DNA from 3 places in the Trinickia sp. Z7 genome. Region 3 is predicted to be linked to each of the others. Evidence: predicted binding sites of a transcription regulator. Region 3 holds the regulator's gene; each other region holds the start of a gene.
The links. Region 3 encodes LexA, which represses DNA repair genes until DNA is damaged. Its sites were predicted from a motif close to ACTGTATNNNNATACAGT; they were not measured.
Positions count from the first base shown of each region.

Region 1 (2,266 bases), on a different contig from region 3:
CCCGGCCCTCCAACGTCACAGCCGCAACACCCATCGGCCGCCTCCAAAGGCGTCGCCCGCGTTGAAGGATTGCCCCTCAAGACCCGAGCAGCCCCGCCGCTATATTCACCGAAAGCCCCACCACGGCGGCATTGAAGAAAAACGACAAAATCGATTGCGCCAATGCCGTGCGTCTAGCGCGACGCGAGCACAGCGAAACATCGGAGGTCTGCGATGCCACCGCGATCGTGAACGAGAAGTACAGGAAGTCCCAGTAATCCAGCGGCTGGGAAGGCTCCGGAAATTTCAGCGATGCTTCGTCCTTTCCCGCCTGGTGGTAATAGCGGGCGTACTGCAGGGTGAACACGGTCGGAATCAGCAGCCAAGTCCCGATCATCGTTGCGCCCGTCAACGAGTAGTTGATGCTCGCTTGAGCCGCCCCCAGCCCCTTCGCGGCCGATAGCTCGACGACGATCGCCACCAAACTCGCAATGGCCGCGACCGTGATGATCGCCAATACGGCCGTCGCGCCCTCGTCCTCGCGCTCGGCCACGCGCTGCACGTCTTCCGGGCTCGCCCGAGCCATGAGGGCCCATATCATCGCGAGATACATCCACATGCCGATGTCCCACGCGAGCAGCGCCCGCTGGATTGGCCTCAAATGCCAAGGCTCGATCAAATACGCCACGACACCCAGTACGGCAGCGGCGAAAATGCGCGGGCGGTTGCGCAAAAAGCGAACGATGCGAGTCGACGTAGCCATACGGCTCCAAACAAGTTGAACAAAACAAAGCAAGAGCCCGCGTAGCGGGCCGTCGGCCATTATCGCCGCGCTTGCCCCGCAGCGCGGATTCAATCTACCGGCTCGAACCACCGCCCGTGGGCGTGAATTTGCTATTATTCCTGTATATTTATACAGTGCCCGTGAAACCGTCGTGTCGCCCCCCGCTCCGTCCCCCTACTACTTGTCGAACTTCGAGCGTGCGCTGGCCTGGATCGCCGAGCGCTACGAGGACTTGCTCGACACTCACGAGCACGCGTTTCTGCGAAATTTCACCCAGTTGCCCCAGTCTTCGCGCGCGTTGCTCGTGCGCATGCTGATGCGGCAAGGGCCGCTCTTTCGCGCAAGCCGGCTCGTATACGAAGAGATCGGATGCGCGCTCGAAGCCGCGGCGCCTTTGGCCACGCTCGGTTGGGTCGAGGCCGACGCACCGGTGACCATCGACGAACTGTTCTCGCTCGCCACGCGCCCCGAGTTGTCCCGCATGTTTCCATGCGCATCGGGTAGCAAGCACGCGCGTAAAGCGGCCTGGCTGGAAGCGTTGCGCGAGACGCATCCCGAGCCGCGCCGCTACGGCGAATGGGACGCGGCCGCAACCGAATCCGACGCCGCGTTGCGCACGACGATCGATGCCCTTTGCGAGCGCCTGCGGTTGATGTTCTTCGGCAACCTCCACCAAGACTGGTCGGAGTTCGTGCTCGCCGATTTGGGCATCTTCCAATACGAATCCGTGCCTTTTCCCGCGTCGGCTCGCGCGTTTCGCCGGCGCGCCGATATCGACGCCTATCTCGCGCTCCATGCGTGTCGCGCAGCACTCGATCCGCTCCTCGATGAAGAGAGCATGGTCCGCTTGCTCGCGGCGGCTCGGGCCATCGACATCGACAACCCGTGGCTCGAGACGCGGCGCGCCAAGCTGCTGTTTCGCATCGGCCAGCATGCCGAACGACTCGCTCGCTGGCCGCTTGCGCTCGATGCCTACGCGGGCAGCGAATGGCCCGGCGCGCGGCATCGCCGAATACGCGTGCTGGAACGCGACGGGCGCTGCGCCCAAGCGCTCGATTTGGCGAAGCGAGCGCTGCACGAACCGGAAAGCGAAGCCGAACGTCAGCGCGTCGCGCGCATGCTGCCGAGGCTGCACAAAGCAATGGGACTGCCTGCACGGCGCCCCGCGCGCGAACATGCAATCGAGCGCGAAACGCTCGTGCTGCCCTACCCCGACGCACCGTTTTCAGTGGAGTACGTGGCGCGCGATCATTTGAGCACGGAAGCGGCCCCTGTCTTTTACGTCGAAAACGGCCTCGTCAATTCGCTGTTCGGGCTGCTGTGCTGGGAAGCCGTATTTGCCCCCGTGCCGGGCGCGTTCTTCCATCCGTTTCAACGCGGCCCGGCCGATCTGCACGCGCCCGATTTCCTCTCGCGCCGCGCGCACGAGTTCGGCCGCTGCCTTTCGCAACTCGATAACGGTGGCTATCGGGCCACGATCCGGCATCACTTCGAAGCGAAGGC
Region 1 is NZ_JAUEQW010000002.1:227,374-229,639, forward strand. Features, by position in the region: gene QQS38_RS05090 (DUF1345 domain-containing protein) at 77-742, opposite strand; gene QQS38_RS05095 (VRR-NUC domain-containing protein) at 915-2,266, shown strand, end outside.
Region 1: QQS38_RS05095 (VRR-NUC domain-containing protein) is a predicted target of LexA. The motif match lies at 882-899, and genes of this name have one in related genera.

Region 2 (2,266 bases), on a different contig from region 3:
AGCGCATCCGCGCTCAGCGAGCCGAGCAGGATCGTGTCGGTGACGCCCATCGCCATCTGCGACAGTTGCGCGATGGCGAGCGGCGCGGCCAGGCGAGCGGTATCGGCGGCGTGGCGCGACAGAGGCGGCGGGGGCGATTTGGCGGCGGCCCCGGAAACGGCGGATTCGGACATGGCGAGGCGATCGAGGCGCAGCGGGCGTGTTGGCGCGCAAGGCGCGCGGCCCATGTTGTTTTCGTCGGAAAGAAAGAGCTTATTGCTTCCGCGCGCGGCTGTCGATGATGCAAGTTCGTGGGGATCTCACGCGCCGGGGGCGGCGCTTGGCGCGCTGGCCGCAGCCAGCCTCGGTTCATCCGGGCTCGTGAACCGCGATGCGCGTGTCGCCCAGCATCACGACTTGGCCCGCTCGGATTTTGCAAGTCTTTCGCAATTCGACGCGGCCGTCGACAGTGACCGCGCCGGAGGCGACGAGCAACTTCGCCGTGCCGCCGCTGTCCGCGAGGCCCAGGAGTTTGAGCAGATTGTGCAATTCGACGTGGTCGCCCGTGAGCGTGAAATTGAGATTGGCCATGGTGATAGCCGGCAGTGCGGCAAATGAGCGACTAGGGCAGGCATCATAAGTCACCGAGCTACCGGGCGAGAAGATAAAGCCCCGTATTTTGTCGATGTCGCCCTTTGCGCAGGGCTTGCACGGGGCATATGTATGCCTATACAGTACGCATGGCCGCCGCCTTCGCTTTTGAGATAGTGCGGCGCTCGGCACATTGCCCAGTGGTTTTGAAGATGCATGATCGCGCCGTGTCCTCGATGTCTACCGCCGTCCTCTCCGGTGCGCCCCAGGCGCAAGCGCCTTACCTCGACAAGCTCAACGACGCCCAGCGCGCTGCGGTCGAGTACGGCGTGGGCGAGCATGCGAGCCCCGGTGGCCCGCTGCTCGTGATCGCCGGCGCGGGTTCGGGCAAAACCAATACGCTCGCGCACCGGGTCGCGCATCTGCTCGTCAAAGGCGCCGATCCGAGGCGGCTATTGCTGCTCACGTTCTCGCGCCGCGCAGCGCAAGACATGACCCGGCGCGCGACGCGCATCGCCGCACAGGCGCTCGGCACGCGCGCCGATTTGGCGCAGGCGCTGACATGGAGCGGGACGTTTCACAGCGTCGGAGCGCGATTGCTGCGCGAATATGCCGAATCGATCGGACTCTCTCCCGTTTTCACGATCAACGATCGAGAAGACTGCACGGATTTGCTCAACGTCGTCCGGCACGAGCTTGGGCTGTCGGCGAAAGAACGGCGCTTCCCCACGAAGGGCACGTGCCTGGCCATTTATTCGCGTGTCGTCAATACCGGCGCCACGCTCGCGCAGGTGCTGGAACAGGCGTTTCCGTGGTGCCGCGAATGGGAGCGCGACCTGCGCGCGTTGTTTGCCGCTTACGTCGCCGCGAAACAGGCGCAGAACATTCTCGATTACGACGATTTGCTGTTGTATTGGTCGCGCATGGCGTCGGAGCCGTCGATCGCCTCCGACCTCGAGCAGCGCTTCGATCACGTGCTCGTCGACGAGTACCAAGACACGAACCGCTTGCAGGCCGCGATCCTATTCGCGATGAAGCCCGAGGGGCGCGGGCTCACCGTCGTGGGCGACGACGCGCAATCGATTTACGCGTTCCGCGGCGCAACCGTGCGCAACATTCTCGATTTCCCGTCCCAATTCGAGCCGAACGCCATGCGCGTGACGCTGGAGCGCAATTACCGCTCCACCGCGCCGATCTTGGCGGCGTCGAACGCCGTGATCGGTTTGGCTGCCGAGCGCTTCACGAAGGACTTATGGACCGATAAGGCCGGCGCGCAGCGGCCGCGGCTCGTATCGGTGGCCGGAGAGATCGAGCAGGCGCGCTACGTGGTGGAGGCGGTGCTGGAGGCGCGCGAAGCGGGAATGAAGCTGAAGGCGCAAGCGGTCTTGTTTCGGGCCGCGCATCATAGCGCCGCGCTGGAGATCGAGCTCGCTCGGCGCAACATCCCGTTCGTCAAGTTCGGCGGCCTGCGTTTTCTCGATTCAGTGCATGTGAAGGATGTGCTCGCGGTGCTGCGCTGGGCGCAAAACCCGCGCGACCGCGTGGCGGGCTTTCGCGTGCTGCAACTCTTGCCTGGCGTCGGACCGGCGACGGCCGCGCGCGTGCTCGATGCGGTGGCCGCGGCAGGCGAGCTGCCGGCCCCGTTGCTCGCATATGACATGCCGGCGCGTGCCCACGCCGAATGGCCGGATTTCGC
Region 2 is NZ_JAUEQW010000001.1:879,508-881,773, reverse strand. Features, by position in the region: gene QQS38_RS03910 (MATE family efflux transporter) at 1-173, opposite strand, end outside; gene QQS38_RS03905 (RNA-binding S4 domain-containing protein) at 349-570, opposite strand; gene QQS38_RS03900 (ATP-dependent helicase) at 807-2,266, shown strand, end outside.
Region 2: QQS38_RS03900 (ATP-dependent helicase) is a predicted target of LexA. The motif match lies at 698-715, and genes of this name have one in related genera.

Region 3 (2,266 bases):
GCAGGGCCGCTACGCCGTCCGGCGTAGCGTAGGCGTCTACGAGTGGATCGACGAGCGCCATGCCGACGAGCGCACCGAGCGCTGCGAGCGGATGCTGCAATTTTTGCGTTTGAACTCGTCGGCTCAGCATTTCCGTGACTTGCTGCTTCAAGCTCGCACGGAGCGCCGGGTAGTCGACATAACGATTAATCATTTGAGCGTCGCGCTGCTGCACCGCGTCACGCACCCGGCTCAGCACCAGATAGGGCGATGCGTAAACTAAGACGACGAGCACCAGCACCACGATCGCAACGCCCGTCACAACGGCGGCAGCGAGGGGTTTTCGGGTTGCCGTGCGGTTCGCTTGTGTCTTCTCTTGTGTCATAAGGGGTCGGTCTTTGTCGAGGTCCAAGCCTTAGAGACAACGACCGCGCCGAAACGATCCCTAACGAGCGTGGCGAAACCCACGATGGGTTGCATTATGTGGTTGCCGCAGCGCGTTCGTCCGCAATGCACCGGTCGATCATTTTGCAAACGGCGTCGATCGTGCCGACGAGAATGACGCGCGACGCGCCGTGGTAGACCCGCACGGGCGCCCGCCGAGCCGGCTCGGCATGCAATGCGTTGTTGAGCGACACGCGCGCGAACGCCGGTAGCGCGGAAGGTTGCATGCGGGCGCACGGATCCTCCTCGCGTTGATGTGCGGCATTTGCGCGAACCGTCTCGAGCGGCGGGCACGGAATGAGGCTGCGCAAGTGACGCAGGCGGCCGAAAGCGCGAAAAGGCATGAGGCGAGCAAGGCGATCCATGGCGTCTCCTAAGCGTGTGGCGTGTTCAGAGTCAAAATTCGGTGGGGCGGATGAGCCCCACCGCGATGCCTTCGAGCGCGAAATCGGCGCTGCCGGCTTGGACGAAGATGTTCTCGTAATCGGGATTCTCGGCGATCAGTTCGATGCCGTTCGGCCGCCGTTTCAGCCGTTTGACCGTTACATCGTCGCCCAGCCGCGCGACGATGATTTGTCCGTCCTTCGCTTCGCTGCGCTTTTGCACGGCGAGCAAATCCCCATCGAGGATGCCGGCGTCGCGCATCGATAGCCCGCGCACCTTGAGCAGGTAATCGGGCTTACTCGAAAAGAGCGCGGGGTCGCAGGCATAGTGTTGCGCAATGTGTTCCTGGGCGAGGATGGGGCTGCCGGCCGCCACACGCCCGACGAGCGGCAACGACAACTGCATCAACGCCGGATGCGGCAACGACAATTGATGCGGCATGTCCTCGAACGCCAGCAGCCGGATGCCGCGCGATGCCCCGGCGGCCAATTCGATGACGCCTTTGCGCGCGAGCGCCCTCAGATGCTCTTCGGCCGAATTCGCCGAAGAGAAGCCGAGCGCGGCCGCGATCTCCGCCCGCGTGGGCGGAAACCCGCTGTGTTCGATCGATTGCCGGATCAGATCGTAAACCTGCTGTTGCCGTGCGGTAAGTTTGGTCATAGCGCCACTGTATGGATAGACAGTCGCTGTATTTTTATACAGTACTCGCCGGAACACAAGTGCTATGTTGCGACCCCGCAGTGGGCGCTTAGCAGAAAAAGGAATTAAGGAATGATGATTTATTTGTTTTCGGAATAAGCAGGAGTGCATAGACTGGCCGCTCCGAGCCTGCCCGGCCCGGAGCCGGACGTGGCAGGGGGGTGCCGCTGAGCGCCTGAACGCGCGGCCCGAAGTCCTTGGGCGAAGATCGCAACGGTCGTTGGGACGCGGCGGCCGCCGATGATTCTTGCGCCCTCATGTAGGCGTCCTGGGGCGAGCGGTGCGTGAGCGCGACCCGGCCGTTCGCATCGATCGATTACAACACTCGCGCTTTGTCGAAGAGGTCAGCATGAACTTCCAGCAACTACGCTTCGTGCGCGAAGCGGTACGCCGCAACTTGAACCTGACCGAGGTGGCCAACTCCCTTTTCACCTCCCAATCGGGCGTGTCCAAGCAAATCAAGGATTTGGAAGACGAGCTGGGCGTCGATATCTTCGTGCGCCGCGGTAAGCGGCTCACCGGCTTGACCGAGCCAGGCAAAGCCGTGCATCAGTTGATCGAGCGCATGTTGCTCGATGCGGAGAACATGCGCCGCGTCGCGCGGCAATTCGCCGACGAGGACACGGGGCACCTCGTCGTCGCGACGACGCACACTCAGGCGCGCTACGCGTTGCCCAAGGTCGTGCGCGAGTTCACTCAGGTCTTTCCGAAGGTGCAGCTCGCGTTGCGCCAGGGCAACCCGCGGCAAATCGCGCAAATG
Region 3 is NZ_JAUEQW010000007.1:144,392-146,657, reverse strand. Features, by position in the region: gene QQS38_RS14630 (DUF2939 domain-containing protein) at 1-364, opposite strand, end outside; gene QQS38_RS14625 (hypothetical protein) at 459-788, opposite strand; gene lexA (transcriptional repressor LexA) at 820-1,467, opposite strand; gene QQS38_RS14615 (CysB family HTH-type transcriptional regulator) at 1,856-2,266, shown strand, end outside.